3 regions of the Bacillus sp. GB_SG_008 genome follow, and region 2 is predicted to be linked to each of the others. Evidence: riboswitches for the same ligand, from Rfam matches in the RefSeq annotation. Region 2 holds a riboswitch; each other region holds the start of a gene.
The links. A riboswitch is a leader RNA that binds a small molecule or an ion and turns the genes downstream of it on or off. The one in region 2 is predicted to bind thiamine pyrophosphate.
Positions count from the first base shown of each region.

Region 1: another riboswitch for thiamine pyrophosphate. It lies ahead of thiC (phosphomethylpyrimidine synthase ThiC); the one in region 2 lies ahead of tenA (thiaminase II).
Region 3: another riboswitch for thiamine pyrophosphate. It lies ahead of thiT (energy-coupled thiamine transporter ThiT); the one in region 2 lies ahead of tenA (thiaminase II).

Region 1 covers NZ_JBPZSK010000002.1:252,513-263,622, reverse strand. The annotation lists gene thiC (phosphomethylpyrimidine synthase ThiC) at 76-1,836, opposite strand; TPP riboswitch at 2,036-2,149, opposite strand; gene ACTDJC_RS06285 (arsenic transporter) at 2,353-3,711, shown strand; gene ACTDJC_RS06280 (DUF2642 domain-containing protein) at 3,777-4,463, shown strand; gene ACTDJC_RS06275 (lactate permease LctP family transporter) at 4,517-6,178, opposite strand; gene ACTDJC_RS06270 (hypothetical protein) at 6,687-6,860, shown strand; gene ACTDJC_RS06265 (hypothetical protein) at 7,197-7,730, shown strand; gene ACTDJC_RS06260 (metal-binding protein) at 7,952-8,443, opposite strand; gene ACTDJC_RS06255 (YkvA family protein) at 8,520-8,882, opposite strand; gene ACTDJC_RS06250 (LTA synthase family protein) at 9,475-11,110, shown strand, end outside.
Region 2 covers NZ_JBPZSK010000011.1:107,814-118,923, forward strand. The annotation lists gene ACTDJC_RS20670 (thiazole biosynthesis adenylyltransferase ThiF) at 1-326, opposite strand, end outside; gene ACTDJC_RS20675 (thiazole synthase) at 319-1,089, opposite strand; gene thiS (sulfur carrier protein ThiS) at 1,092-1,295, opposite strand; gene thiO (glycine oxidase ThiO) at 1,311-2,420, opposite strand; gene tenI (thiazole tautomerase TenI) at 2,404-3,033, opposite strand; gene ACTDJC_RS20695 (ABC transporter substrate-binding protein) at 3,044-4,063, opposite strand; gene ACTDJC_RS20700 (ABC transporter permease) at 4,060-4,812, opposite strand; gene ACTDJC_RS20705 (ABC transporter ATP-binding protein) at 4,809-5,558, opposite strand; gene tenA (thiaminase II) at 5,527-6,222, opposite strand; TPP riboswitch at 6,308-6,408, opposite strand; TPP riboswitch at 6,468-6,576, opposite strand; gene ACTDJC_RS20715 (SH3 domain-containing protein) at 6,980-8,137, shown strand; gene ACTDJC_RS20720 (hypothetical protein) at 8,144-8,479, shown strand; gene ACTDJC_RS20725 (DUF3965 domain-containing protein) at 8,792-9,943, opposite strand; gene ACTDJC_RS20730 (CBS domain-containing protein) at 10,399-10,818, opposite strand.
Region 3 covers NZ_JBPZSK010000010.1:58,350-69,459, forward strand. The annotation lists gene ACTDJC_RS19970 (RNA-guided endonuclease InsQ/TnpB family protein) at 1-950, shown strand, start outside; gene ACTDJC_RS19975 (hypothetical protein) at 1,305-1,634, shown strand; gene thiT (energy-coupled thiamine transporter ThiT) at 1,677-2,276, opposite strand; TPP riboswitch at 2,365-2,466, opposite strand; gene ACTDJC_RS19985 (FeoA family protein) at 2,673-2,900, shown strand; gene feoB (ferrous iron transport protein B) at 2,897-4,885, shown strand; gene ACTDJC_RS19995 (FeoB-associated Cys-rich membrane protein) at 4,903-5,070, shown strand; gene ACTDJC_RS20000 (kinase) at 5,151-5,744, opposite strand; gene cydB (cytochrome d ubiquinol oxidase subunit II) at 6,189-7,217, opposite strand; gene ACTDJC_RS20010 (cytochrome ubiquinol oxidase subunit I) at 7,207-8,553, opposite strand; gene ACTDJC_RS20015 (beta-class carbonic anhydrase) at 8,775-9,338, shown strand; gene yidD (membrane protein insertion efficiency factor YidD) at 9,335-9,565, opposite strand; gene luxS (S-ribosylhomocysteine lyase LuxS) at 9,694-10,167, shown strand; gene ACTDJC_RS20030 (DUF3953 domain-containing protein) at 10,449-10,679, opposite strand; gene ACTDJC_RS20035 (DUF3953 domain-containing protein) at 10,724-10,957, opposite strand; gene ytzI (YtzI protein) at 10,959-11,102, opposite strand.

The DNA of each region.
Region 1 (11,110 bases), on a different contig from region 2:
GGGGGACTATCATCTATATTAGGTTAGGGTACACATGATCATAGATTAAGAGGTGTTCAGAAAGATGCTTTCTAATTATTGATATAATTGACTGCCTGTTTCTTTAAACTCTTCTGCTTTTTCTTTCATACCTTTTGAGATTGCTTCTGTCGTTTCTAAATCATTATCCTTTGCATACTCACGAATATCATGCGAAATTCTCATACTGCAAAACTTCGGACCACACATTGAGCAGAAATGCGCTGTCTTTGCTCCTTCTGCCGGTAATGTTTCATCGTGATATTCCATTGCGCGCTCAGGGTCTAATGATAAATTAAATTGATCACGCCAGCGGAATTCAAAACGCGCTTTAGAAAGAGCGTCATCACGCTGATGTGCTGTTTTATGACCTTTTGCAAGGTCAGCAGCATGCGCGGCAATTTTGTACGTAATAACCCCTTCACGAACATCATCTTTGTTTGGTAAGCCAAGATGTTCTTTTGGTGTTACATAGCAAAGCATTGCTGTACCGAACCAACCAATCATCGCTGCTCCAATCGCAGAAGTAATATGGTCATAACCCGGTGCAATGTCTGTCGTTAACGGTCCGAGCGTATAGAACGGTGCACCATGACAAATGTCGAGTTCTTTATCCATATTCTCTTTAATCAAATGCATCGGTACATGTCCTGGGCCTTCAATCATCACTTGTACATCATGCTTCCAAGCAATTTGCGTAAGTTCTCCTAATGTTTCCAGCTCAGAAAATTGAGCTTCGTCGTTTGCATCCGCAATTGAACCAGGGCGTAATCCATCTCCAAGAGAGAAGGAAACATCGTACTTCTTCATAATTTCACAAATCTCTTCAAAATGTGTATATAAGAAGTTTTCTTGATGGTGATATAAACACCACTGGGCCATAATCGAACCACCGCGTGATACAATTCCTGTTACACGCTTTGCTGTAAGCGGAATGTAACGAAGCAGTACACCAGCATGAATTGTAAAGTAATCTACTCCTTGCTCTGCTTGTTCAATTAGCGTATCACGGTATACTTCCCACGTTAAATCTTCCGCGATCCCATTTACTTTTTCAAGCGCTTGGTAAATCGGCACTGTTCCAACTGGTACAGGCGCATTACGAATAATCCATTCACGCGTCGTATGAATGTTTTTCCCAGTAGAAAGATCCATAATTGTATCTGCGCCCCAACGTGTTGCCCATGTCATCTTCTCTACTTCTTCTGCAATCGACGATGATACAGCTGAGTTCCCGATATTCGCATTTACTTTCACATGGAAGTTACGCCCGATAATCATTGGTTCTGCTTCCGGATGATTAATATTTGCCGGTAAAATGGCACGACCTTCAGCAATTTCCTTACGTACAAATTCTGGTTCCACGCCTTCACGAATCGCCACATATTCCATCTCTGCTGTGATAATACCTTTACGCGCATAATGCATTTGCGTAACATTTTCCCCAGTTTTTGCGCGAAGCGGATTACGTCCCATTTGCGGGAATACAGGCGTATGTTTAGCTGCTACTTTTACACCATCATCTTCCGGTTTCACTTCACGACCTTCATACTCTTCTACATCTCCACGTTCCACAATCCAGCAGCGGCGCGGCGTTGGAATCCCCTTTTCTAATTCCACTTTGTAATCCGGATCAGTATAAGGACCACTCGTATCATACACACGAATAGATGGATTTGTTACACCGTTTGTATCGCTTTGTGCAATCTCGCGCATCGGTACTTTCATATCTTCACGCGTACCCTCTACATATACCTTCTTACTTCCCGGTAAACTTGACTTCAACTCAATTTGCTCAGCTGAAACAGATTGTTTCATAAATGTGTTTCCTCCCCTGTGTCTTAGCGAAGTAACCTCCGCTTTTCTTTAGATTCAGTTTCGCCGCCTAGACCCTTGCGTCTAAACAGTTGGCTCCACTTTTCTTATGACCAGGATGAGAACTAGCGGCTAGTATATGCTCAAATAAAAAAGCCAGGTCCATAATAAAGAATAGGACCTGGCAACATAAGGCATTGTTATGTAAAGCCGTTAACTTCCCTCCGCTGGTACGAACCAGATCAGGTCCAAAGGGTTAAGAAGCTTCAACACGCTTCCCTCTCAGCCCAGCTCTTGGGCACCCCTAGTTTATCACTGATTAAATTTTCACTACGCTCTTATCATACATCATTGTCAAAAAAATGCAAAGGTATTTATATTATTTTTTTCCTTATTCAAAAAATGGGTATTTCACTCAGTACAAGCCGAATCCGCACTTCATACATATAGAATATAAGCCAGTGCAGGACGTATGTCTTATGTAAACTTTTCACGATAAGAACAGGGGTGAAAGAGTTGATAAACCTACAATCTACAATAACCATACTCGCTTTTCTCGGAACCACGCTCATCATCTTTTGGCGTCCCAAAGGGATGAATGAAGCAATTCCAGCAACAGTTGGTGCAGTAATTGTCATTTTAAGCGGTACAGTTTCTCTTACCGACTTGGGTGATATTAGCTCAAAAATTATTGGCGCCGCCATAACAATTATGGCTACCATTGTTATGGCAATCGTATTAGAGAGTTTCGGCTTTTTTTATTGGTGCGCCGTTCAACTTGCTAAAAAAGCAAAAAGCTCTGGTATTCGCCTCTTTTGGTATACAAATCTTCTTTGTTTTCTCATGACATTATTCTTCAATAACGATGGTAGCATCTTAATTACAACTCCCATTTTACTGCTTTTGTTACACCATTTGCGACTCACACATGATCAAAAAATACCTTACTTACTAAGTGGTGCACTCATCGCCACTGCCTCAAGCGCGCCGATTGGTGTAAGCAATATTGTGAATTTAATCGCCTTGAGAATTATTGATATGGACTTATACATGCACACAGCCATGATGTTTGTTCCCGCTACGTTAGGTCTCCTTTTTATGTCGTTTCTGTTATTCCTTGTGTTTCGGAAAAAAATCCCTAAAAAACTCCCGGTCTTGTCGACATACTTAGATGAAAATTTCGTTAAAAAATCCTTTCACCCACTGCAACCACGTCCCGCAATTGATGAAAATCGTAAGCGAACAAGGTTTATGCTTGGAATTCTATTATTTGTTTTATGCGTTCGTATCAGCTTATTTATCGCATCTTTCTTTCAGTTTTCTATCGCCATTGTAGCAGTCATTGGCTCCGTTATTTTACTCGGGTGGAGATGGTACAAACTGCGCCTTCCACCTCATGATATGATTAAAAAAACACCTTGGTATGTCTTAATTTTCGCATTTTCTATGTACGTGATTGTGTATGGACTTAATAACATCGGCTTAACCAACCTGCTCATCACTACATTTCAGCCAATCATCACTGGTAGTTTATTTCATGCCACTTTTGTTATGGGGGGCCTAGTCTCTATCCTCTCTAACATTTTTAATAACCATCCTGCCTTAATGATTGGCACAATTGAACTCACCGAAATGGGACTAGATCCTATTACATTGAAAACCATTTATCTTGCAAACATCATCGGTAGTGACATGGGCTCATTATTACTCCCGATTGGTACATTAGCAAGCTTAATGTGGATGTATATTGTGAAAAAAGGAAAAGTAACTATCGGTTGGGATACCTATATAAAAACTACACTTCTTGTCATTCCGCCAACCGTCATTTTTACACTGCTATGTTTATATTATTGGGTTAAATTAATCTTCACATCTTAAAACATCTCCCTCCTTCCACTATGTTAGAAGGAGGAGATTATGTAATTACGAGAAAGGTGATTATTATGCTTCATTTACAAAAATATATTAATCAGCCCATACAAGTGACATTGTCAAGGGAAATTATTCCATTTGAAGGAATTATGATTGATAAAGGCTCGGATATTATTGTATTGTATGATGGAGAAAAATACATGTATATCTCTAGTTTACACATTCAACATTTAACCCCAAGCATCGATTCTTCATTACTTGATAACCTAGCAATTCCAGAATCTTTACTACCGCCAGACATAATATCAAGTGAATCCACTATTTCACTGCGAAAAACATTGCAAGTGGCAAAAGGACAATTTATTGAACTTGCGCTATCACATGAACACTTCTTACATGGATATGTTACCCATATTATGAATGACTATTTTATCTTCCTCTCACCTGTCTATCAAATGTTATACATCCCCTTTCATCACGTAAAATATATCGTTCCGTATAAGGAAGCAGAAACGCCTTACGGACTAGAAAATACAAAACTCTTATCGCCAGCTTCAAAGATTACACTTGCACGTACATTTTCTGAGCAAATGAAAAAACTAAAACAACATATCGTTTTACTTGATCTAGGCATACAGAGTTATAAAATTGGCAAATTAGCTGAAGTAACCGACAACCAAATTGAACTCATTACAGCACGTAATCAGCGTTTTCATTTTAATTTACATCACGTTAAAACCGTACATCTTCCATCCTAAAATTAAAAATAACAAAAAGAGGTATCTCATCATAAGAGACACCCCTTTTTCTATTAAGGAATCATCCAAGTTAAATAATAAGCTTGAATATATGTGATAATACCAATGATTGTTACGAAGAATAAACTATGTTTCACTGTGAAACGGAATAAGTCAGATTCTTTTCCAGCAAGTCCAACTGCCGCACATGCGATTGCAATGGACTGCGGTGAAATCATTTTAGCAGTTACACCGCCCGTTGTATTCGCTGCAACAAGCAACACTTCGCTTACGCCTACTTGCTGCGCTGTAATTGCTTGTAGATTTGAGAACAATGCGTTTGCAGATGTATCTGATCCTGTTAAGAATACCCCAAGCCATCCAAGGAATGGCGAGAAGAATGGGAAGAATTTCCCCGTTCCTGCTAACGCTAATGCCAATGTCGATGAAAGTCCTGAGTAATTTGCGATAAACGCAAAACCAAGTACTAATCCAATTGACAAAATTGGCATTTTCAATTCTTTCAACGTTTCTTTAAATGTGACCACTGCTTGTTTTGGACTCATTTTCAAAACAAACATTGTAATAATACATGCAATCAAAATTGCTGTTCCTGTTGCCGATAAAATATCAATCTTTAATATAGCTTCATATGGTGTTGGTTTATTAACAATTGGCTCTGCCTTCATCACTAAATTATGCAGACCCGGAATTTGAATTTTAAACACTAAGCTTTCAAGTGCACCGCCTGGAGCAAATAAAGCTTTAAAGAATTTTTGGCTCCAGATTACAACCATTATCGTTAAAATAATAAATGGTGACCACGCTTTCAAAACTTTTCCTGCTGTTAAATTTATTGTAGAACCAGCATCTACCGTCGCCGCTGCTTCTGCTTGTCCTTTTCCAGAACGGTAAATTTCTTTTGGCTGCCATACTTTTAAGAATAGCGCCAAACTCACTAAACTCACTAGTGCTGATGTAATATCCGGGAGTTCAGGCCCAAGATATGTTGCTGTAATAAACTGCGTAATCCCGAACGAACCGCCTGCTACAAGTAATGCAGGCCACGTTTGTTTTACACCTTTTAATCCATCCATTAAGAATACAATAAAGAATGGAACAAATAATGATAGAAGCGGTAATTGATGCCCAGCCATTTCTCCTATTTTATGAGGATCAATACCTGTTACTTGACCAGCTACTAAAATTGGAATACCCATCGCTCCGAATGCTACCGGTGCTGTATTTGCAATTAAGCAAAGCCCCGCTGCGTATAACGGGTTTAAACCAAGCCCTGCAAGAAGCGCTGCTGTAATTGCTACTGGTGCTCCAAATCCAGCTGCTCCTTCCAAAAATGCACCGAATGAGAAGCCGATTAAAATGACAAGTAGACGATGATCATTTGTAATAGAAAGAACAGATGCACGAATGACATCGAACTGTCCCGTTTTTACTGAGATTTTGTATAAAAATACTGACATGATGATAATCCACGCAATTGGCCATAATCCATAAGCAAACCCATAACCCGTTGCTGCTATCGCCATCGTAAATGGCATTTTATAAACAAAAAGTGCAATTATAACTGTTAATAAAACTGTAATGAACCCTGCAACATAGCCTTTCATACGAAAAACTGTTAACGCTAAGAAGAAAAATATAATTGGAATCATTGCAACTGCTGCCGAAAGCCAAATGTTACCTAGCGGATCATAAACTTGTGTCCATGTGCTCATAGTTTCTCTTCCCTTCTAATGTCTCTTTTTCATGTACTTATAATCCTATAAGTAGACAACCAGGTCATCAGACCTTTAGGTCCAAAAAATAAAACGTTTACAGAAAACGTTTTCATGAATATTTGATAATTCTACTTTATCATATTTCCCTGTATTTACAATGCTATTTTCGAATTTTTTTCACATTTTCTTTGTTCATCCTTTCACAAAATGTGATATGATTACAGGTTTCTAAAATAAAGTGAAACTTTCCTCAACGAACGGTTTTCTCGTTGAGGATTAGTTAAACCAATCGGGTCCTTACAGACGGTTTGTCTCTCTTCCTTGCCTGACTTCTTACCGGCTGTTTGGGCGGGATAAAAAAGAGCTGCAACCGTAAATGATGAACGTGTTCCGACGGGATTTTTTGGTTACACACCCCAGATTATTGGCAGTTTTTCTAATGTATGAATAGGAAAATGACATTTTCTTATACTAAGGTCGAAAACTGATTTTAGGAGGACAAAAAATGACTGAGCAAAATCGAACTCAATCTGCCATTGATGCAGGGCGTAATAACACAAAACGCGGAATTGAAGCAGCAAGCGATGCAGTACAAAATGCAGTTGATGCTGTTGAAAATGCTGGAAAAGCAACAGTTGACCGTATTTCTGAAGCAGCTAAAGATGTCACAGCTCGTTAATACGAAATAATTTGTTTGGGTATTTGTTGGAGTCATGAATTAAAGAAAAATAAGAAGCAAGACCGTCAAAAGACGGTCTTGCTTTCATTCCATTATAATTCGCCCGATCTAAACTTAATTGATAGAACTGGAATGACATTTCATGTATGAAAATTCCCTTCACCTCTCTCTCGAATCTTGAAGCGGGAATTCACTTCCTAAGCTTTTGCAAATTATCCTACATTTTCCGTTGAAAATAGTTATCATAATTGTTAAATTTAATTTCGATAATGATAATCGTTATCAATATTTGAGGGCACTTCTTTTCCCCTTACAAGATTGGAGATGTTTAATGTTATGAATGTATTATCAAGGCGTCTGGAAAAGCAATTATTTCAATTATTAGTTACTTTAATGCGCGTTTTTTTTGGTATTGGATGGCTTTTGGCAGGAATAACAAAAATTACAGAAAAACATTGGTTTAGTGAACCGGGGATTTTTCTTAAAAATTACTTAATAATGGCACTAGAAAAACCAAATGTTCCAGAATTTTATCATGATTTCATTCAATACATAGCACTAAAACATATTATATTCTTTAACTATACGATTCCTATCGTCCAGATTGTAGTTGGTATATGTATGATAGTAGGATTAATGATTATTCCTTCTGTTTGTATTTGTCTTTTTATGCATATTAATTTTATTCTCTCAGGTAATATGAATTTAACAAGTCTTACACTATATACAAGTGCATTTGGAATATTATTCTTTTTAGAACGCAGTTACGTTTTAAGTTTAGACCGCTACCTTGGAATTGAAAAATGCTTTAACTCAAACAGGCAAAAATTCAAACAAACCATACATTATAATTCATCAAAGGTTTCTTAAGAAGAGCTTTTGATTGTGGTTTTCAGTGCAAAAACTATAAAGTGAAACTTCATTCTGGGAGCGTTTTTTCCCAGCATGCCAGTAGTTATCCCCCACCTATCTTCTTCGCTTGTCTCTCAATCTTGAGGTGGGGGTCTTACTGCCCGCGAATGGCGGGATAAAGGAAAATTTCACTATCCTTTATATAAGAAAAAAGTACTCGCAGCGTGCGAGTACTTTTTTCATCTTCTTTTTCTTCGTTTGCGGCGCATCATTTTTTTACGCCTTGTATTCACACCGTCCGCGATAATATGTAATGCACTAGCGGCAATAACGCCCAGTACAAACATAATAATTGCCACTTTATGCGCCTTTGCCATCTCTATCAGTTTTCCCTCTAGCACTGTTTTATTTAAAACATATAAAAACGGTGAGAAAACGAGCAGCATATAAAGAAGACGAATCAAATCACCAATAATAATCGTGTGCGTAAGTGGTGACCGATGCGGCATTACAACTTGATATGGATACCAAAAGATGCGAAATAACCCCCATTTTCGGTAAGCAGAACTATGAATATCCAGATCCGGTGTTAAAAAGTACGTCCCAATAATAAATCCAATCGTAAACGTAAGAAGAAAATCAAAATTCGTTAACCCGTAAGAACCGAGCATAAATAATACAATGGGAAGAGAAACTAAGTTTATCTTCGTGTGTGTTTTTCCTGATGGCATATCCAATTCCTTCCGTTCAATCCTAACTCGTTCGACTGCCCATTAATGGAAAAACACCAATAGACGTCTCACTACATTAATCTAATTTTTGATCAATAAGTGACGTATCCACATCAGAACCAAACCATTCTCCCAGCTTTGTACGCGCTTGTTCTTTCACTTCTTCATCTACATGCATAGCAGTTTGTACGAGCGCAGCTGTTAATGCGCCTAAGTCATCTGTATAACCGAGCCCAGCTATAAAATCCGGAATAGCATCAATCGGTGCAATAAAATACGCAAGAGCACCAATAATCGTAAGCTTCACTCGTTTTGGAACACCTGGTTTCTGCAATACATAAAACAGTAACAAACTAGCATAAATGACGGAATGCCCCGCCTTAATCGCTACATGTTTTACTTTATTCCAAAACGCTTCGACTGAAAATTTCTCCTTCATCATGAAATCTCCCCTCGTTATTCTTTTCCCCCGCTATTCACGGGCAGTAAGACCCCCTGCTAATAGAAGTTTCACTTTATTTCTATTATGCCGAATTTATTTACAACATAAGCAAACTTCACATACATACAATATTAATGTAGGTTCTGGCTTGGCAACGTTACTTATCATGCATTCTTATTATAACAAACAAGCGAAAAAGAACAAGTGTTTGGTGTTGATTTTTTAATTTTTCTCAATATAAAAAGTCCTCGTTTCTACGGACTCTTTCCCATATTTGTTATATTTTCTAGTTGACGAGCATATAAACCAATGTTAAAGTTTTCACTGTCAGCTATAATGGAAAAAAAGACAAAAAATGTAAGATGCGAGTGTGTTCCTAATAGCTAAATTTTGTTGTATAATACAAAATGGCTTTGTTCTTATGGAACAATACAAAATGACAGGAAAACAAAAGGGTATGCATAGTTCAAGTCATATATAGATGTATAAAGAAAAAACTCTATCCATGGCAAAGAAAACTATGTATTTTTTATTTTAGCGGGTTTCTCTCAAAAATCGACCAAGCCTGATAGAGAAAGGGTGAAAATGGATGAAGGAATCTTTGAAATTACAATTTCAAAACGTACGATTTACATTCTTTATTGCCATCACAGTGTGGCTAAAAACGTATATTATTACACGTACTAGCTTTGACTTAAAACTAGAATCTTTCATGCAAGAATTCATTTTATTTATTAGCCCATTAGCCTCATCATTATTTCTAGTGGGTCTTGCATTATTTGCAAAAGGGAAAAAACGAAACTATATTGCACTTGGCATTGACTTTCTCCTTACCATCATTCTTGTTGGTAACGTAATGTTCTACGGTTTCTATAACGACTTTGTAACATTACCTGTACTTGGACAAACGTCAAACTTCGGTAGTCTTGGCTCTAGTGTGAAGTCACTCCTTAACTACAAAATTGTTGTCGCTTTTGCCGATATTATCTTCTTCGCAGTCCTTTTAAAGAAAAAGAAAGACTATGCAAAAACAGAGCGTGTTTCACGTCCGATGCGATCACTATATTTCGTATCAACAATTGCCATTTTCTTTGCAAACTTAGGACTTGCAGAAGCAGAGCGTCCGGAATTATTAACACGCTCATTTGACCGTGTAATGCTTGTTAAAAACTTGGGTTTATACGTACACCAAGTGTACGACCTTGGCTTACAAGCAAAATCAAGTTCACAAAAAGCATTTGCAGATGGCAGTAAGCTGCAAGAAGCAGAGACCTATGTGAAAACAATGCAAGAAAAGCCAGATCCAAATATGTTCGGTGCAGCAAAAGGAAAAAACGTAATTGTTGTATCTCTTGAGTCCATGCAGCAATTCTTAATTGGTGCAAAAGTAAACGGACAAGAAGTAACACCATTCTTAAACCAGTTTGCGAAAGAAAGCTATTACTTTGAAAACTTCTATCACCAAACAGGTCAAGGTAAAACATCTGATGCAGAGTTTCTTGTAGATAACTCTTTATATCCATTAGATCGCGGCGCTGTATTCTTTACGCATGGTAATAATGAATTTGTTGCAACACCAGAAATCTTGCATGAGCAAGGCTATTACACAGCTGTATTCCATGCAAACAACGCAACGTTCTGGAACCGTAACATGGTGTACCCAGCACTTGGTTACGATCGTTACTTTAATGAATTAGACTACAAGGTTACCCCTGAAACAAAGCTAGGTTGGGGTTTAAAAGATATCGAGTACTTTGATCAATCAGTGGATATGTTAAAAAATATTGAGCAACCGTTCTATACACGTTTCCTTACGTTAACAAACCACTATCCATTTGACTATGATGAAGCAACGAAATTAATTGAGCCATATAACTCTGGTGACGATGTATTTGACAATTACGTAGTAACAGCTCGTTATTTAGATGAAGCGTTAAAACACTTTGTTGAAGATTTAAAGGCAGAGGGACTTTACGATAACTCTGTTATTGTATTCTATGGTGACCACTACGGTATTTCTGACAACCATAACCGTGCAATGGCACAATTCTTAGGAAAACAAGAAATTACAGAATTTGATCGTATGAACTTACAACGTACACCGTTCTTCATTCACGTTCCTGGTCAAACAGAAGGAAAAACAATTTCAGCACCTGCTGGAGAAATTGATGTAAAACCAACAATCCTTCATTTACTAGGTGTTGATACAACGAACGACATTAACT
Region 2 (11,110 bases):
TCTTCTGCTGTTACGTCTTGTACGTAGGCTTCTACAACTACACCGCTATTAATAGCTTGTAAGCGGCGCTTTGCTGCCACCGCTTTGGGTAAATTATTTCGTACATCTTCTTCACAATATAACTGTTGACGCTGCAAATTACTCCAATCAATGTAATCGCGATCAACAATCGTTACTTTGCCAATTCCAGCACGAACAAGCATCTCTGCATTCGCACTTCCAAGTGCTCCTGCACCGATAATTAATACATGCTTTTCTCTTATTTTTTGCTGTCCCTCTTCTCCAATTGGAGAAAACAATACTTGACGGGAATATCGACTATTCAAGAATGCTCATTCCTTCTAACGGGCTACTTGCAGTTGCACAGCGCTTACGTGCAATACGTCCCGCTTCAAAACCTAACCGACCTGCATGAATACTCAGCTTCATTGCCTCTGCCATTTTCACAGGATCTTTCGCTCCAGAAACAGCCGTATTCAGTAAAACACCATCTGCACCTAATTCCATCGCAAACGCTGCGTCAGCTGGACTACCGATACCAGCATCAACAATAACTGGAACAGTTGCTTGCTCAATAATAAAGCTTAAATTCAATGGATTTACAATACCAAGACCAGAACCAATTGGTGATGCTCCTGGCATAACTGCATGGACACCTAATTCTTGTAATTTACGTGCTAACACAACATCATCAGACGTATACGGCAGAACAATAAACCCTTCTTTTAATAGCATTTCGGATGCTTTTAACGTTTCAACTGGATCTGGCAATAACGTTTTATCATCACCGATCACTTCTACTTTAATCATGTCACATAATCCTGATGCTTTTGCTAGTTTCGCAATGCGCACTGCTTCTTCTGCTGTTTTTGCTCCTGCTGTATTTGGAAGAAGTGTATACTTTGTTACGTCAATTTTTTCTAGTAAGTTTGGTTGCTCTGCATCAAAAATATCCATACGACGCACCGCAAACGTTAAAATTTCTGCTTCTGATACTTCAATTGCTTTCTTTTGTACATCAAAATCGGAAAATTTCCCTGTTCCTAATAACAATCTAGAATTAAAAGTAAATGGCCCAATATTTAACATAATCAACCGCCTCCTACGAATGTTACAATTTCAATTTGATCTCCATCAAAAACAGATGTATCTTGATGATCATCTTTTTGTAAAATGTCTTGATTGCGTTCTACAACAACAATTTTTGTCTCTAATCCTAAATGAGCAAGCAAATCAGCTACCGTCTTAACCTCACTTGGTACCTCTACTTGTCTACCATTAATTTTTAAGTTCAAGCTTTCATCTCCTTACTAAATAGATTGTGAAAGCAATGAATCTAATAAACGATTATCTTGCTTTCCTTCTATAAGATCAGCCATATATTGGCCTGAAATTGGACTTAATAAAATTCCATTTCGATAATGGCCAGTACAAGCATATAACCCGTTAATTTCTTCATGCATACCAATATACGGCATACTATGATTCGATTGCGGACGTAATCCTGCCCATGCACTTTCCCATTCTGCTTCTTTTAATGCTGGAAGGATACTATAAGCACGCTCTAATATAGAAGTAATACTTTCTGGACGCACAGCTTTGTTATATGTATGAGGTTTCATTGTCGCCCCAATGACATAGCGTCCACCGCGTTTTGGTGCAATATAAAATCGCTCCTGAAAAATAGGGGTTTGTAGCAGTGGCTTACGACTGCGCACCGCAACAACTTCACCTTTAACAGGGTATGTGCCCCACTCACTATGAAAATATTCTAGTAGTTTTGTACTCCATGAACCTCCGGCAATTACTACTTTTTCACATGAGATTGTTCCTTCTGTTGTAAATAATCCTGTTACTTGATTATCCTTAATTTGAATATCAAACACTTCAGTTTCTTCATATATATCCGTTCCAGATATCGCAGCAGAGTGAGCAAATGCTTTTGTCAACTCAGGTGCAATCACATGGCCATCTTTTGGATGATATACGGCTCCAATAATAGAAGAGGATAAACATGGTTCCTTTTCACGCAGTTCTTCACCTGAGATAAAATGTGATTCTTCTCCTGTTTGTTGCTGCCATTTCATGATATGGAGAAGCCGTACGCTCTCTTCTTCACTTTGAGCAATACGGTAAATTCCTTTTTCTTCATATCCTATATCAATTCCGGTTTTATCACGCAATACACTTGCAAGCTTTGGAAACATCGCGCGGCTTTGCCTACCTAATTCAAACAGCGGATCATATTCATCCCATTCCGCCTGTACACCTAGTAATCCGGCCGCTGCTTTAGAAGCTTCAGAAGCAATCTTTTGTTTTTCAATGATGGCAACTTTATAGCCTCTTTCAGCAAGAAAATGTGCAACTGAACTTCCGATTACACCGCCGCCAACGATGGCAACATCATATATTTTTTTCATGATTCCTCGCCCACTTTCGTATCGTTTCCTTATATAATTTCGCTTGCTTATTCGGTTTTACTGCACTTAAAATTCCGGACATAATTGCAATACCAGTAGCCCCGGTATCAAGTACTTCTGCTGTATTATTAGGAGTAATCCCTCCAATAGCAGTAATTGGGATTGTTAAATGTTTTGCCATTTCTGTAATTTCTTCTAATCCTCTTGGCGGAACTCCTTTTTTGGAGTTTGTTTGAAACAAATGCCCGTACATAAGAGAATCCGCACCGCTTTTAAAAGCAACAATCGCTTCTTCAAGTGAATGAACAGAATAACCAACATGTAAATAAGAAAATTTTTCTTTGACAGATCTCATATCAGCGCTGCGATAGCCAAGCTGTACACGTCTAATATTTAATAAAATTGCAATATCAATCCGATCATTGATTACAAGCTTAGAAGAGGGAAAGCCCTTATTTAAGAGCTTTTCCACACCTTCATATAACTCTTTCGTACTTTTCTCCCGCTCACGAATGTGCAAATAATCTATTTCACTTTCAATCTCAGTTGCTATATTTGCTAACTCTTCAAACGGCATACGACCATTTGATATGACGTGAAGCTCATCTTTCATATAAATTCGCCTACTTTAAAATGTTCTCAAACAACTCATTTGCAGGAACAATTTCTTTTGCCATCCCTTTTTCTTTCAACCACTTATTTTGTTTTTCCCATGAATCTGCTGTATCTGATAAAAATGGTTCATCTTTCGTTTCCATTTTATCTAATAAAATGTTCATACTTTCTTTTTCAACTTCTGGAATAAGAGGGAAATTTTCTTTTTCTTGATGGTCTAATAAAATGTTTAATGCTTCATCTGGATTTTGCTTCATAAATTCGTAACCTTTTTTCGCCCCGCGTAAAAAAGCTTGCAATGTTTCTTTATCTTTCTTCAATGTTTTATCGCCTGTTACAAATACAAGTTCATGATAATTCGGTACACCGTAATCTGCTGGGTTAAAATATGCTGGGTCAAAACCTTCGTGGCGCAGTACTGGTACTTCATGGTTAATATATGCGCCTGTTACAGCATCTACTTTTTTCGTAGTAAGAGCCGGTACTAAATCAAAGCCAACATCAACTACTTTTACGTTATTTGGATTTCCACCATCTTCTTTAACCATCGTTTTTAAATACTCTTCACTTAACGGTGTTCCTGAATATCCAACTGTTTTTCCTTCCAAATCTTTTGGAGAAGAAATGCCAGCTGATTTTAACGATACGACATGGTTTAAAGGTGAGCGAACAACTGCTCCGATAGACTTCACTGGAATATTTTCATTCGCTCTAGCAATAACAACATCAGGCTGATAATATAATCCGACCGTTACCTTTCCTGCCGCTGCTAACGTTAATGGATCAGTTGGATTTGAAGGGAATTTAATATTTACCTTGATACCTTCTTCTTTAAAATATCCTTTTTCAATTGCTGCATAAATAAAGCTATGCACTGCATTTGGATACCAATCGAGCATTACAGTTACTTCTTTTTCACCTTTTTTCTTTTTTTCACTTTTTTCCTTTTCTGATGCCGAATTGCTAGAACACCCAGCAATCATCGCAATTAATAATGTAAACACAAAAATGCGTTTTAATAATTTCATGCATGCTTCCTCCAACTAATAAACTTCTTCTCTAATATAGAAACAAGTAATACAAAGAAAATAGCAAGTAATGACAATAAAACAATTGGTGCAAACACACCCGCACCATCCATTTGTGTCATCATTCGTTTACTAAAATACCCTAGTCCCGCTTGCGCTCCAAGCCATTCTCCAATTGCTGCCCCGATAACACTGAACGGCAGGGCCACCTTCAAAGCAGAGAAAAAGTATGGAAGTGCGGATGGTAATTTCAATTTTAAGAAAACATCCTTTTTTGTTGCACCATATGTAATCAAAAGCTCTTCCCATTCCTTTTTCGTACTGCGAAGGCCATCATACGTATTCACTGCAATTGGAAAGAACGTAATGAGTACTGTGACAACAACTTTACTCCAAATAGAATAGCCAAACCATAAAACAAATAATGGTGCCAAAGCTGTAATTGGAATCGTTTGTGAAGCAACTAGTAGTGGATAAAATGCTTTCTCAGCAAATGAGCTCATACTCATCACCATTGCTAAACCAACACCTAATACAATGGAAATGACAATACCGATAACTGTAACAGAAAGCGTTGCTGGTAAATGTACCGTAAGCAATATATCCCGTAACTCCCACATTTTTTGAACAATGGCACTTGGGGATGGTAAAATGTACATTTCATCGAGAATCCGTGCTCCTACTTCCCAAACAATAAGAAAAATAGCAGTAACAATAAAAGCTGGAACATAATCTACAATTCTTTTCATACAAGTACCTGCCTTTGTAACAGCCCAATGAGTTCATCTTTTAATGCCAGCATTTCTGGACGATGTAAATCCTTTCGAGATCGTTCTTGTCCAAGAGGTACGATCCGTTCCGTCAATGATGTAATGGGCTGCTCTGTTACGATAAAAATACGATTGGAAAGATAAAGCGCTTCATCAACATCATGTGTAATAAATAAAATTGTTTTTCGCCAATGTTTCCATTGTTCAAACAGCCATTCTTGCAGAGATGCTTTCGTCAATGCATCAAGTGCACTAAATGGTTCATCTAATAGTAAAAGATCTCCGCCAGTTAACAACGTACGAATAAAAGAGACGCGTTGCCGCATTCCGCCTGATAAATCTTTTGGTTGTTTATTTTCATACCCTTGCAGTCCAAACTGCTCCAACAATTCTTGTGCTTTCATTTGTGCTTCTTTTTTCTTCACACCTTGGCATTCAAGAGGCAAAGCTGCGTTTTCAATAATTGTTCGCCACGGGAGTAACATATCTTTTTGTGGCATATAACCGACAGGGTGATCGGTTGCTCCTATCACATCAATAGTGCCCTCACTTGCTTTTTCGAGTCCCGTAATGAGCCGAAACAATGTGCTTTTCCCGCAGCCACTTGGTCCAATAATACTAACGAATTCCCCTTCTTGTACTGTAGTATCAAGATTCGTTATAATCTGCTTCTCATCATAATGAAAGGAAACGTTATGAAACTGTAGTATGTTCTTGCTCCTCAAAACCCCACATCTCCTTACGATATGCCATATCCCAGAATAAATATTCAAAACGACTGGAATATAAGAAGATTTCTTCTAAACGATTTAGTTCTTCTTCTGCTTTTCCAATTGCAATTTCATTAAATAAATCAATTAACCATACACAAAGATTTCCGTATTCTTCAGAGCTATACCCTTGAATCCACTCACCAAAAAATTCATGGTTGCGTGCTCCTGGAATATCATTCAAACGCTTTCCAATCTCCCAATAACTCCACATACACGGAAGCAACGCTGCAATTAACTCAGCAAGTGTACCGTTTTGTGATACAGACATCATATAGTTTGTATATGCTAGATTCATTGCAGACGGCTTTGCTAATTCCATTTCTTCAACAGAAATTCCTAAACGCTTTGCATATTGTTTATGAATCGTCATTTCTCCATTTAAAATCCCATCGATTTGTTCAGCAAACTTCGCCATTACTTTTGGATTTGTTGCTTTTACAACACCAATTGCATATAATTTTGCGTAATCTAACAAATACAAATAATCTTGAACAATATAATATTGAAATCTATCTTTCTCTAACGTTCCATCTCCCATCCCTGTTACAAATGGATGATTATGACTCTTTTCCCAAACAGGCTGCACCTTTTCAAATAACCTTTCACAAAATGTCATCTAAATTTCCCCTTCCTATATATATGTATCCAAATAAAAAACCACCTCTATATAAGAAGTGGTTACAGCAAACAAAAGAAAACTTCATTTGTTGTTTCCACTTCCCTACGCTAGTATCACCTAGATCAGGTTATAAGGGTTAAGGTTTCTACCTCTCTCAGCTTACAAGCACCCCTAGTGGTGTTCTATAAAATTTTCAATAAAAAATCCCCGTTTCTATACGCAAAGAAACGGGGACGTTATGTATATCGTCCAAATTGCTTCCCTACGCTAGCATCATCTAGATCAGGTTCAAGGGTCAAAGACTATATGTCTTACTCTCAGCTAGCAACACTAGCCCCCCTAGCATTATATTCATTTAACATAGTCAGTATACCATCGCCATATCTCATCGGCAACTCTTTTGAGTTATAAAGTCAAATTTCCATTGACGGTAATTTTAACCAAAAAATGGTTAGTTAAGTCACTCTATGTCTTACGGGAGTTTTTCATCTTAAAGCCTCTCCCTAAAATATCAACGCTTTGAGCGAGATAAAATATCATTCTATGTATTTTGTAAGTTCAAAAAACGCAAACTTCTTCTATCTATTTCCATAATAGTGATAAATCTGCTATCCTTTTATTATGGGACTTTATAGTATAGGAAAATGTTCATTTATTTTTAATACTACATTTCTATGCGCACAAATCAAGTTTAATATTGTTATATTATAATTTTGAATATAACAATTTATTACATAAGGAGGCCTATAATTATATGAATATGAAAGCCGCAGCAATGACAGCAGCTACTGTAGCAGTTGCTTCTTTACTCCCGTCTATGACAGATTCCACTGTACAAACTGTAGAAGCGCAGCAAAAACCAAAAACGAAAATTGGTTATGTAAAAACGAATACATTACAAGTATATAATAGTCCTAAAACAACAGATTCCGTTATTGAAAACATTGTACGTGACACTCCCGTTACAATTCTTGAAACAACAGAAGAATGGTATAAAATTCAAACTCAAAATAAAACTGGCTATGTAAAAAAAGAAGCAATTTCTTTAACAAAACCAAGCAATAGTAAGCAGCAATATATCGTTAATTCAGACGCATTAAACGTTCGCTCTGAACCAAATACGCAATCTGAAATTATTGATGTATTACCAAATGGGAAATTTGTTACTGTCCAAGAAGAAGAAAATGGATGGTATAAAATTATACATAACGGAACAAATGGCTATGTAAAGAAAGAGTTTTTATCTAACGGAACTCAGCCGTTAGTAAAAGGAGTTACGGTACAAGGCGGAAGCTCTTATTATGTTGCTACTCCAGCATTAAAAGTACGCAGCGGTGCAGGAACAAATACGGCTGTTATTGGTTCTTTAAAGAATGGAACACAAGTACAAGTCGTTGGAAAGGTTGGCACATGGTATAAAATTCGCTACGGATCAGGATATGGCTATGTTGGACAACAATATATATTGCAAGGACAACAACAGCAACAGCAGCAACAAGCTAAACCATCTATTCCAGCTGTATTTAAATATCCAGTTCAAGGGAACGTGAGCTCAACATTTGATGTACGTTGGGGACAGATGCACTATGGCATAGACTTTGCGGCAACAGGGGATATTCCAATTCAAGCTTCTGCACCTGGCACTGTTGTTAAGTCGTACTATTCTACAAGCTATGGAAATGTTGTATTTGTTGCCCATCATATAAATGGGAATTTATATACAACTGTATATGCTCACATGAAAAATCGTGCAGTTAAAGTGGGCGATAACGTAGCAACGGGCCAATTGCTCGGTTATATGGGAAATACAGGACATTCCACTGGTCAACACTTACATTTTGAATTACATAACGGGGAATGGAATTTTGAAAAAACAAATGCAGTAAATCCGCTTCCTTTCCTAGTTAGGTGATGTAAGATGACACGCAATATCCCATTAATTATTGAGTATTTAGCATTTTTCGGTCTCATTTGTTGCTTATTAATTTACAACACAAACATTGTATTTTTAAGCATCGCTATTACGTTCGTTGCTTGTGAAGTGCTGATGGAAGTATTCAAAATTCGTTTAAAACGCCATATTTCACACATATATACTGCACTGTTCATTATAAGTTCTTTACTAACAAACATTATTTATAATGGCCTAAATGCCGCCGCAATTTTCCCTGTATTCTTTATGACTATTCTTCTTATAGTATCTCAATATATATATGTCCCAGAACATCGTAAACATCAATATCAAGAAACATAGAAAGAGGGAAAATGGTGCAACGCTTATCCAAAGCTAGTCTAACAAAATCGTTTTTAGACTTATATGAAAGAATGAATGAATTTTTTGGTATTAAAGAAAATAAAAATGGCCAATTCCTTTTATATGGCATGATTTCTCTCATAATAATTTCTTTTTTTATTTACTATTAAATAAGGATTCCACATAAAGTGGAATCCTTATTTGTATTCTACGCTATTTCTTTTTATTTACTAGACAAAGTATGCTTTCTCAAAGAAATGAACTTTATGTAACCATTAGTTGGAAAAGCATCAAATTAGTGGAAAACTCACTTTATCCGCACGCATATTTTTCATAAATAAAACTTAAGTTATATTTATTTTCTAAGTTCATACGCTGTTCATCGCTACACCAGTAAAATAAAATATCATGTATTGAAGCATAGCGCTTATTCTTTAAAAATTGCTTAATAAAGGAAGGAAAACAATTTGGTAATTGTATAAATATATAATCACGTAGTAGTTCCTCTTTATACCCTATTCCTTTACATATATACATGAGTTCTTCACAATAATATGCATGTTGTGGAACTTGAATCATCTCGAAAAATGGAACATATGATAATAATTTTCCAATAAAATGCTCATATTTTTTCATAAATTCAAATGACATATATTCCATTATTTCTTTTATAACAAATAAATAATCATCAACATGAGTTGTCTTTAATGGATTAAGATGATCTGATATTTGTGCAATCACCGCATGTTGGCATGCTACAACAGCTCGGCTTGGTTCATAATATGTTAAGAAATCAGTGCATTTTCTATATTTTTTCAATAAATCTAGTGTGTATAAATCATAAATATATGTATTACAATATACTGCTAAACCCATTAGGTTTTCATCTAATTTCTCTCTTGATAATGTCTTTGCTTGTTTACAAAGATATAGAAACATAAATTCCAACATTTCTTTATGCGACAAAAGTGCCTTATACTTTTCAATACACTCTACATTAAATTTAATTCTTTCCCAAATAAAGTAATCATTGCTGTCTAACTCAGCAACTTTTTGTTTTATAATTAAATAATTCCAAGCAACTACTTGTGTAAACACATCCCATGATTCATAATCTAGAGATGTTTGTACGAACTCCTCTAATCCTTCATCAACCATAAAACGATAAGCTTGTTGATACCATCCCACTTCTTGACATAAACGAACAATTCGAACTAAAGTTGGCATTTCATCTTTATGAAACTTTGGTAAATTATGTATTTTTTTCATTCCATATAAAATAAAAGGAATTAAATTTTCTTTCTTATAAAATTCTTTTTCTTTCCAAGCCAGAATAGTTCGTTCTTTTCCTTCTCCTTTTGGACGCTTTGGTATAAGCAAAGAGAGTAAATCCGCAAAATTTTCCGGCTTTTCATACGCATCCGTAACCAAATTCCAATTAGGTTCAGTTTGCATAATCGTCATATAATTCCCCCCCGTTTTCTATATGTATGATCAAATACTTTCATGTTAATAAACCCATTATTATATTAATAATAATATTATTATATTCAAAATAATATATAAGACTTTGTATTTATTAGTATACCATTTTTTTCATATGATACTAGTTGTTAACAATAATTTCAAAAGTAATTTACATAAAGCGAAACTTCCATCAGTGGAGGTTTTCTTCATCTCCTACCTATCTTCTTCGCTTTTTCTAAATCTTGAGGTAGGGGTCTTACTGCCCGCAAATAGCGGGATAAAGTATAACTTTAATCCGTGAGGGCTTTATCCCCCACGGATTATTAGTGAAACCAATCGGGGACATGCTAGCAGTTTACCCCTTATATAATTTGCTTTCTGCTAAATTTTGAGATGGGAGTATTACTGCCCGCGAATAGCGAGATAAAGACTAGCATAAAATATTCTATTCTTTACTTTGTATCCTCTGATATTTCACTTAAGGCAACACCCGCCTGATCATCTGCATATTTAGTTGTTGCTAAATCACCAAGTGATAACATTCCCACAATTTGTCCATGTTCAATTACCGGCAATCTTCTGATTTGGTAACGTGCCATTAACTCTGTCGCTTTTTCAACAGAGTCATCAGGAGACACTGAAACAATTTGTGTTGTCATAACATTTGTAATTTGATTAGAACCTGGATGCTTTTCTGCAATCCCTCTCACAACTAAATCACGATCTGTTACAAGACCAATAACTTGGTCATTCTCTACAACAGGAATCATTCCTATATCTTCTTCTTTCATTTTCACAGCTGCTTCATATACATTATCTAGCGGCGTACAATGTACAATATTCGTGCTCATCAATTCCCGAACGGTTGTCATAAATACCCTCCTTTACACACTTTAGCCTTTCCAATTCTCCTCATTTAAATTCGCGCTTCCTAGAAAGATAAATACAATAAGATACGCTCATTTCTATAAAAACAAAGGAAATTGCTCTTTGCCAACCTCGGAGAATTTTCTAAACAGCACCGGCTAAGGTCACAATTAGACTTTTAGTCACTAGCCATAGAACAAACTAAATGGGGTATTCTTAAATATGACGATCCATCTAAGATCATTAGGATTGACGAGAGAAAATATTAATTTTATTCATCAGTTTAGCTAAAATAGT
Region 3 (11,110 bases), on a different contig from region 2:
CTGGCAGACCTCGCATTCCCAAATACATTAAATCATCTATGAAAGAAATTGTTTTCACGAATCACGTATGTAAACTTCAAGAGAAATACATTCGTTTTCCAAAAACAAGCATAAAATTAAATATCGGTAAATTGTTCGGATATATCGAAATTTTGAAAGAGGTACGTGTTTCTCCTGCTTATGGGAAGTTTAAGGTGGAAATTGTGACAGAACAATCTAAGCCATTGCCTGAGCATGTAGACAATAACCGTTATATTAGTATTGATTTAGGGATTAATAACATTGCAACTATCATAACGAATACAGGGGCTACTCCTGTGTTAGTAAAGGGCAATGTCATCAAAAGCATTAATCAATACTACAACAAACAAAAGGCTCGCTTACTGGGTATTCTTCGTCATGGAAAAGAAGCAAAAGAAGGCCCACACACATCAAACCGTTTAGAGAGGCTTCATGAGAAACGGTTTCTCAAGATAAAAGACCTCTTCCATAAAATGAGTCACCACATTGTTCAGTTGGCGATTCAACAGGAGATTTCTATGATTGTGATTGGGAAAAATACAGCATGGAAACAAAACAGTGATATGGGGAAACGACAGAATCAATCGTTCTGCCATATCCCGCATAATCTACTCATTGAAATGATCGCCTATAAAGCAAAACGAAAAGGTATTACTGTACAAATAGTGGAAGAATCGTATACAAGCAAGGCATCCTTTCTAGACAATGATGCGATCACGACTTACGGTGAGGAAGACATCCCTGTATTCAGTGGGAAACGGATCAAACGCGGCTTGTATCGTACGAAGGAGAACAAACTACTGAACGCAGATGTGAATGGTGCCTATAACATCTTAAAAAAAGCAGTTCCAAAGGCATTTGCCGATGGAATAGAGGGGTTGTGCTATCAGGCAGCTGTGTCAACTCCACTTGTGTTAAGCATCTCTTGAAGGTGATACACGAGAAACCCCCACTTCAAGATCCGCAGGATATAAGTGGCGGGAGTTTTCATCAAGACGAAAGAACGGGTAAAAGCAACCAGGATATGCACTCGATTGTATGTACAGATGCTTTAAATTTTTTACAGGAGAGTACTATTAATGAAAGCACGCAATATTATTTTTATGTAATAGCGTTTATATATTTATATATTAATATTTACAATTAAAACCTTACAAAATTGTAAGGTTTTTTGTAAGGTAAATCGATAGTTTGTACTGATTTTTTTGTATACACTACATATGTGTAAGGCACATACATTTTAGGGAAAAAAGGCAGGCACTAAAAAAGAAAGGAGTAGGGGAATGGAGAGGCACTCGGCGGCTCTATCTTTATTATTAGAGAATGATATGATTATGCTAGCTAATAATGAAGGCTGTAAAACTGTAGTTGATCGACAAGAAGTATGGGTAGATTCACATGATAAAGTTGTGTGGCACAAATGGAATGATAGCTATAAAGAGAATATAAAGAAGCAGCACATAGGGTATGATATGCGTAGAGTTGTTTTATGGAATGAGATGAAATCTTGGATTCATAAGCATAACGGTAAAAATAAACGAGAGCAGCCGAGAGAGATAGACACACTCCATTCTCAAACTCCTGAAATGGTAAGACACATAGATTCACATTAGGAAAGTAACATGGGAAACTGAGGCACAAAAAAAGATTGCTATTTAAGCAATCTTTTTTTTGTTTGTATAATTCATATTCACGCTTGTAAATAAGCGTGGTGCTGTTGTAAATAAAATGACAAGTAAAATGGCACATAATGCGAAAGAACCAATCATTGCGCTGCCATTTACGATGAAGGAATATAAAACAGCAGATTGTCCTTTTGGTGCGTATTGTCCAAAGAAAATAACACCGGCAATAAAGTGCCAGAAGTAACGAGCTAGGCTGCCAATAAATGTAGCGATAATGATATACGTAATTGCTTTTGTTCTTTGTCTATTGGCAAGTGCTTGTTGGATTGGTGTATGAAATAATCCAGCAAAACCGATAAAGGCAAATGCAATGAAGTATTCAATAAACGCTTGTATTGGCGTTAAAATGTAGGCATCTCCTACGACAATTTGTAGTAATCCCCAAATGAGACCACTTAAGAAACTTGTTTTAAATCCCCAGCGGTAAGCAATAATAAAAATTGGAATCATAGCAAATGAGATAGAACCGCTCGTTGGAAGTTTAATAGATAGTGGTAAAATATCGATGACTAACGCAAATGCTGCGAGAATCGCTGCCTCTATCATCGATTGTAAATTTGTGTTGCGCATTTATAGCTCCCCCTACATCCAAGTTACAAAAAAAGAATCACTATCATAGGGGGATATTGAAATATACAAGTTACAAATAACTATTTATGTATATACGTTTGCACAATTCCTGCGTTAGCATTAACTAACAGGTTCAAAGGGTCGGAACGATGTGTTCCCTCTCAGCGACGCGGCTCCCCCTGTGACAACGAGATTCTTAGATTGTTACTTTTATTGTAACGAAAATGGATAAGAATGACAAATGAATCGTACATAACTTTGTTTCGTAACGTAAAAATGCTGAAATTGTACAAAAATATTAATAAATTCACATCATATTGTATAGTTTTTTTTCAAAAATTCATGATATGATTGATATTGATAATAATTATCGTTATCTTCCAAGGGGGAGAAGTTATGAACTTAGTTGATATGAATATAGATGAAAAAGTACGTGTGAAAGATTTACAATCTCTTGATAAATTATTAAAACGTCGTTTAGCTTCATTTGGATTTGCTGAAGGCTGCGAACTTTGTGTAAAACAAAAGGCAATGTTTAATGGTCCGTGTACATTAGAATGCCGCGGGCAATTAATTTCTATTCGCCATTGTGATGCGAAAATGATAAAGGTGGAATTAGCGTGAATAAGGTTGCTTTACTGGGGAATCCAAATACGGGGAAAACATCATTATTTAATGCGCTTACTGGTTCTTATGAATATGTGGGGAACTGGAGCGGAGTAACTGTAGAAAAAAAGATTGGTAAGTTAAAAGATAAGAAGGGAACTTTAATAGATTTACCAGGTGTATATGATTTAAACCCTGTGTCACGTGATGAAGGGGTTGTTACACAATTCCTATTAACTGACGAATTTCATCATATGTTAAACATTGTAGACGCCTCTCAATTCGAGCGTAATATGCATTTAACTTTGCAATTATTAGAATTTGGTAAGCCGATCTCAATTGGTTTAAACATGATAGATGTTGCCAGGCAGCGTGGAATTATCATTGATGTGAAGAAACTGGCTGAAATGCTAGGTGTAACAGTTATTCCGGTTATTGCGAGGAGCGGAAAAGGCTGCGAGGAATTGTTAACTTCTCTTCACGAAAGTGATCGCGTAGAACAGAAGCCATTTATTCTTTCTTATGGTGAAACGGTAGATGCAGGAATTCAGCAAGTTATGGATAAATTGCAACAAGCGAATTATGAGCATACAAGATGGCTTGCACTTCAATTTTTAAGCAATAATGAAGTAGTAGAACAAGAATTAAATCAATTGCCTATTTATAAGGAACTTGTAGCAATTCGCTCTGCATTAGAAGTAGAACTGGATGTAACGCTGGAGCAGCATATGTACGGAGTACGTGCAGCGTATATTGAAAAGTTGAAAACAAGTGTCATTCGTCATGAAAAAGAAGGAAGCATTCCTTTTTCTGAACGAATTGATAAATTAATTACACATAAAATTTGGGGACTTCCGATTTTTTTAGGAATCATGTATTTCATTTTTCAGGTTACATTTACGTGGATTGGGACACCTCTATCTGATCAACTTGATGCATTTGTCGGCGGTCCGTTTACAGATTGGGTAACGACAGCTCTAACTAATATGGGGGCATCTGAGTTTATTCGAGCGCTTATTACAGATGGCGTGATTGCTGGTGTCGGTGGAGTTATAGTATTCGTTCCGCAAATTTTTGTATTGTTCTTCTTTATTTCATTGTTGGAAGACTCTGGATATATGGCGCGTATTGCCGTTGTAATGGATCGTATTATGGAGTTTTTTGGACTAAATGGAAAAGCATTTATTCCAATGATCATTGGTTTTGGTTGTAACGTACCAGGCATTATGGCCGCAAGAACGATTGAGCAGGATAAAGAGAGGTTACTTACGATTTTAGTGACGCCATTTATGTCGTGTTCAGCACGCCTACCTGTATATGCATTATTTGCTGGGGTCTTTTTCCCGCATAGTCAAGCAATCGTTGTGTTCTCTTTATATATCATTGGTATTATACTTGCGCTAGTCGTTACAAAGATTATGTCTATTACGGTTTTAAAAGAAGAAAAATCAATTTTTGTAATTGAACTTCCGCCTTATCGTGTGCCGCAAGTAAAAACGTTATGGCGCAGTACGTGGGAAAAAGGAAAAGGGTTTGTACGTAAAGCAGGTACATTTATCTTTGGCGGTTCGGTTGTCATTTGGTTATTAAACTATGCTGGTCCATCTGGATTCGGTGTAGATATGGGAGATAGTTTCCTAGCGATGATTGGCGGCGTCTTGGCTCCAATTCTAGCACCGCTTGGCTTTGGAACATGGCAAGCAGCTGCAGCACTATTAACAGGATTTTTAGCAAAAGAAGTTGTTGTTTCCGCAATGGCGATTATTTATTCTGTGAAAGAAGATGTATTAGGAAACATAATCGGAGCTCATTTTACAGCATTATCAGCATATGCATTTATGTTCTTTATCTTATTATATGTACCATGTTTAGCAACAGTTGCGGTAATTCGCCGTGAAACAGGATCAGTTAAGTGGACTATTTTCTCTGTTGTTTATCCGCTTATTGTTGCGTATGTATTAACACTAATCGTATACCAAGTTGGATCTATGATGGGATTCTAGAAGGAGATGTTTGCATAATGGTAGTTAATATTTTAATTGGAGCTGTCATTTTTGGATATGCAGCATATACGTTAATTAACTTTGTAAAGAGAAGTAAAAAAGGAAAATGTGCAGCGTGCTCCATTAATAAATCATGTCAGTCCAATGCTTGTAGCCCTGATATGAAGCATGTGGTGAATAAGTAGTACAGAGATTCCTAGATAACATATAAAAAGCATGGAGAAATGATCCATGCTTTTTTTTCATATTTCTTAGTAGTTTAATATTATCCCTGTAAAACTAAATCGGCAAGTTTTGTAGGAGATTCTGTGTTTACATAAAATTCTTCAGCTTTCCAATATCTATTTTGAAACTTGGAAATGTTTTGTTGCGTATGTTCATTTTCACGAAGAAATCTCTTATTTCGCGGGCAGTCTAAATACACTACATAATCATAGAAACTTCTCCATTCTTTACGTTGAAGAAAAACACCTTCTATTACGATTACACAGGTATTAGGAAGTTTAATGCTCTTAATACTCTGTGTATCGGATTCATTGTCATAAAAAGGAAGAATAAGATCGTTCGAAAATCTGAGTTTATCGAAAAAATGATCACGTAACCAAGTAATGTCCCACTGTAAATAATAATATTCATACCATTCTTCATGGCCGGTATTGTAACGCTTTTTACGCTCAACAATGTGGTCATCAATATGAAAGACATAGATAGGGAGATTCTTTTCTTTTACAGCCTCGCTAAGTTTTTTCACAAGTGTTGTTTTGCCAGAACGACTTAACCCATCTACCCCTAAAATAAACCGGCCATCTATTTCAAGATTTGAAATCAAATGTAAGAGTGTTATGAAATTATCTTTCAAGGTAGTATCATCTCCTTTGAAAAAAGTCATTCTTTTCTTACCTTATTTTTCTCAGTTTTGAACCATTAGCTATTATGCCAATAAAACCAGTGATAGCAAATATATACGCTACGAACAAGGATGTTGATGATAGTGACTCTATAATTATTCTAAATGTGCCAAAAGCAAATAATAGGAAACTACCTACGAGAGTTATAATTGTTCGAGTTTTAATATCCAGTTTTTGCACCCCCGAAAAATCTTCATTTTAAATAAATGTTAACATATTCATTAGTATAAATTAACATTAATTGTCATTTAGAAAGAGGATAATTGGTATGATATTTCTACTGTTTCTCCACAAAAACTGAACTACTTACTTATAGGAAGAGTTCTCTATTTTTTTTTTAATGAATATCAATATTAAAATAAAAAAGAAGCCTGCTAATAGGCTTCTTTTTCATTTTAATGGTATCCCTTTGCAGAGTCTTTATGAATTTTCTCTTTAAAGATTGTGTAGCTCCATAATTGATAGCTAATAACAATTGGTACCATGACTATTGCAACAAAGAACATAATTTTTAAGTTTAATTCACTGCCTGCTGCTTGGAATAATGTTGTGCTGTATGCATCGTTAATGCGAGATGGCAACATTCTTGGGAACATGCCAGCAAAACCAGTTGCCATAAACATGGCGATTGTTAAGCAAACAAATGTGAACGCTAAACCAATTTTACGTTTGAAAACCGTAATGATTGTGATGACACTCATTAACATCGCAAGTAACGGGATGATAAACAGTACAGGGTATTCCGTAAAGTTTTGGAATAAGTTTGTAAGGTTTGCCGTTGCGACGTAGAAGATAGCTAAAATGGTTGCTGCTGCCATCGAAAATGGTTTGGCAATTTTATAAGCACGATCTGATACTTCACCAGTCGTTTTAATCATAACCCAAAGTGCACCGGATACGACAAAGATTGCAGTGAAGAAGAGACCGCCTAAAATACCGTAAGGATGTAATAAGCTAAGTAAGTTTCCTTCATAGCCATGTTTACCAATTTGTAGTCCGTAGTACAGGTTAGCGAATGTAACGCCGAATAAGAAAGCAATTAAGAAACTACCAACCGCATACGTCCATTTACAAACAGTTTGCCAAACTGGTGAATCATCTTTGTGCATAAATTCTAATCCTGCTGCACGAGCGAACAGAGCAATTAATACTAAAAATAACGGTGTATATAAGTAGCTGAACATGTTTGCATATGTGATTGGGAAAGCAGCAAATGTTGCTCCCCCTGCTGTAATTAACCATACTTCGTTACCGCCCCAGAACGGTCCAATTGCTTCCTGCAATTGATTTCGTTCTTGGCGATCCTTCGTAACAAATGGGAAAATCATTCCGTTACCAAGTGCATAGCCATCGAGAATAAAGTAAACTGTCCAAATCACGCCCCATAAGACGAACCAAATAATTGCAAGTGTATCATGAGACATGAGCTACACCTCCTTGATTCGTTTCTTCTAATGCTGCTGGACCTTTTTTTGCAAATTTTAGCATAAGGTATACATCAGCAATTAATAGTAAAGTGTAGAACAAGATTAAGCTAATTAAAGAGAACCAAATTTGCGGTACAGAAATTGGTGAAACTGATTCTGCTGTTCGCATTAGTTTGTATACTGTCCAAGGCTGACGTCCTGCTTCTGCAACAATCCAACCAGCGTTAATTGCTACATACGGAAGTAATACAGACCACATTGTAATTTTTAAGAAACGTTTTGAGTTTTCTAGTTTTCCTTTTCGCATTAAATAGAAACCAAACCATGTTAGTGCCATAAAGAATGTACCAAGTGCAACCATTAAACGGAAGCTGTAATAAACAAGATTCACGTTTGGACGCTCGTCTTTCGGAATATCTTTTAAACCGACAATTTTTCCATCAAATGAGTTTGTATAGAAGAAGCTGCCGAGTTTTGGAATTGTTAATGCTTCAAAGTTTTTTTCATTTTTTACATCAGGAATTTGAATAATGGAGAAGCCTTGTCCTTCCCCGGTTTCCCAAACTGCTTCCATTGCTGCACCTTTTGCAGGCTGCATTTTTGCTGCGAAAGCACCGGATTCATGACCGATGAAAGGTGTTGCAGTTGCTGCAAATAAACCGAATATTAAACCGTACTTAAATGATTTTCTAAAGAATGCAACCTCATTTTTACGTAGTAAGTGATACGCACTGATAGCCATAACGAAGAATGCACCAACGATGTAACAACCAACAACAGTGTGGAAGAACATATGCCACGCATATGGATTTGTAACTAGTGCCCAAAAGTCATTTAATTCAGCGCGGCCATTGCGGACTACATAGCCAACAGGGTTTTGCATAAAGCCGTTCGCTGTAATGATCCAAAGTGCGGAAATATTTGTTCCAAGTGCGACCATCCACATAGAGAATGCACGGAACTTTGGTGAAATTTTATCTTTACCGAACAACCAAATTCCCATGAAAGTAGATTCTAAGAAGAAGGCAACAAGTGCTTCTATCGCAAGTGGAGAACCGAAAATATCCCCCATGTATTTGGAATACTCAGACCAGTTTGTTCCGAATTGGAATTCCATCGTAATCCCAGTGATAATTCCCATTACGAAGTTAATGGTAAATAATTTACCCCAAAAGTTCGCCATTTTGCGGTACGTTGGATTCAATGTACGCGCATATTGCGTTTCCATAAATGCTACTAAAATAACAAGTCCGAGTGTTAACGGTACAAATAAGAAATGATAAAAGATTGTAATTGCAAACTGAAAACGACTCAGTAACAGAACGTCGGACATAGTAATGATTCACTCCTTTTTTTCATTATCTACAAATAGTTTATAGTGAGAATTTGAGCAAAGTGTGGGGGAGTTGTTACAGAACTGTGTGAGAATTATGGAAGAATTATGGCTGTTATCTGAAAATATCTTATTTTTAGAATAAAGCAATATATTTTTTGTTTTTTTCATTCTTTGATACACTTAGTTTGTACTTATATGAAGAAATAGGGGGTTTTACTTTGAGAACATTAGAAGAGATTTTGAAATATAATCAGGAATTTGTTGAAAGTAAAAAGTATAAAGAATATGAAGCAGGAAAATTTCCGAATAAAAAAATGGTTATTATTTCATGTATGGATACACGTCTTGTAGAACTATTGCCAAAAGCGATGAACATGCGTAACGGTGATGTGAAAATTATTAAAGTAGCTGGCGCTGTTATTTCACATCCATTTGGAAGTATTATGCGTAGCATTTTAGTCGCGGTTTATGAACTTGGTGCAAATGAAGTGTGTGTAGTTGGTCACCATGATTGCGGTATGGCTAAAATTCAAGCGAGCAGCACGATTGAAAAGATGAAAGAGCGCGGTATTTCAGAAGAGAAACTAGACACACTTCGTTATTCTGGAATTGATTTAGAAAGGTTTTTACGTGGATTCTCAAGTGTAGAAGAAAGTGTAGAGCATAGTGTTTCTATCCTTCACAACCATCCGCTTATGCCAACAGAAGTGCCTGTGCATGGACTTGTTATTCATCCAGACACTGGAAAGTTAGACGTTGTTGTAAATGGCTACGAAGGTTAATTATCTTTTTGTTTTTTCTCTGGTACAGGATCGAATCCGCCTGGATGAAACGGGTGGCATTTCAAAATTCGTTTCACTGTAAGCCAGCTTCCTTTTAATGCGCCGTGAGTTTGAATCGCTTCTAGTCCGTAGTGAGAACACGTTGGGTGAAAGCGGCACGTTGGCGGCGTCATTGGGGAAATGAATGTTTGGTAAAAGCGAATAATACCGATGAAAATGCGTTTCATAACGATCTCCTTTCTTGCATATGCTGTAAGTATTATAGCATGGTCTGTACATAATACTTTACTAATTCGCAATTCCATTATATCATATTGGATATAACGGAATTAAAATAAAAGCGGGAGAGATGCATATGCCATCAGTAGAAAGCTTTGAATTAGATCATACAATTGTAAAAGCGCCTTACGTAAGACATTGCGGCGTTCATAAAGTAGGCAGCGACGGTGTCGTGAATAAATTTGATATTCGTTTTTGCCAACCAAATAAGCAAGCGATGAAGCCAGATGTGATTCATACGCTAGAACATTTATTAGCATTTAATTTACGTAAATATATCGATCGGTATCCTCATTTTGATATTATTGATATTTCGCCAATGGGTTGCCAAACAGGATATTATCTTGTTGTAAGCGGTACGCCAACAGTACGCGAAATCATCGATTTATTAGAGTTAACACTGCAAGATGCAGTAAAAATTACAGAAATTCCTGCTGCAAACGAAACGCAGTGCGGTCAAGCGAAACTTCATGACTTAGAAGGCGCAAAACGCTTAATGAATTTCTGGTTAAGCCAAGATAAAGATGAACTTGAGAAAGTGTTTGGATAAGATGAAGGAAAGCTGCCTGTGATAGGCAGCTTTTTTTAATTGGCGGATATATGTATGTCGAATGGTGTCGCGAGGTCTTTATCTCGCATTAACGGACAGTAAAGGCTGGAGAAGAGCGGGGAAGAAAACTGCCCGTAAAAGCCCGATTGGTGAGAGCTTTCCATCAGTGAGAAAAGCGTCACTGATGAAAGTTTCACTTTATATCGTGTCGAAGCGCCGATATATAGAAGGGAAGTGTAGTAGTTTACTTTGGTAGAGAGACGAGTATGAATATTAGAATGCTATCGAGATACTTTCACCACGGCGACAAATAATATAAAGATAGCAAGACCTAGAAAGAGAACTCCCATTAATTTACGCTGTTCTTTTATTTCAGAAATTCCCCATACTAAAAAGGTAAGAATTAGGAATATTTGGGTGTAAAGAATGAATTGATTTCCTTCAAAGAAAAAGGAACAAATAGCTGAAACCAAAGCAGCTGTACTAAACAGAATCCGCAGTATTTTTAGCATCGTAGCACTCCTTTGTGGTACTTGTTATAGGAGTAGTTTTTCGTTTAGAGAAGTAAGTCTGATATAGAAACATATAACGCCAATGCACCAGTAAGAAACAGAAAAATCCCAGCAGATGTTTGTTTTTTTTGAAATTCTGCAATACTAGAAACGAAAAAGATGAGTCCTAAAGAGATGAACATATAAGGTAAAATGAATGGAATGTTATCTGTAAAAAGTCCAAAAGCGGCTAAAAATAGCGTGATGATAGAAAAAGTAATGCTTAATATTTTCAGCATGTTACTGTCCCTTTTCTTCTTGATACGGATTATCCTCTACAGAATCTACTGAATGTTTATAGGAATATCCTTTATTAATGGTTAGGACGGAGAGTAATAAAACAGCAATCACAATAATGACTGCTATAATTAATATTTTCATCATAGAAGGGC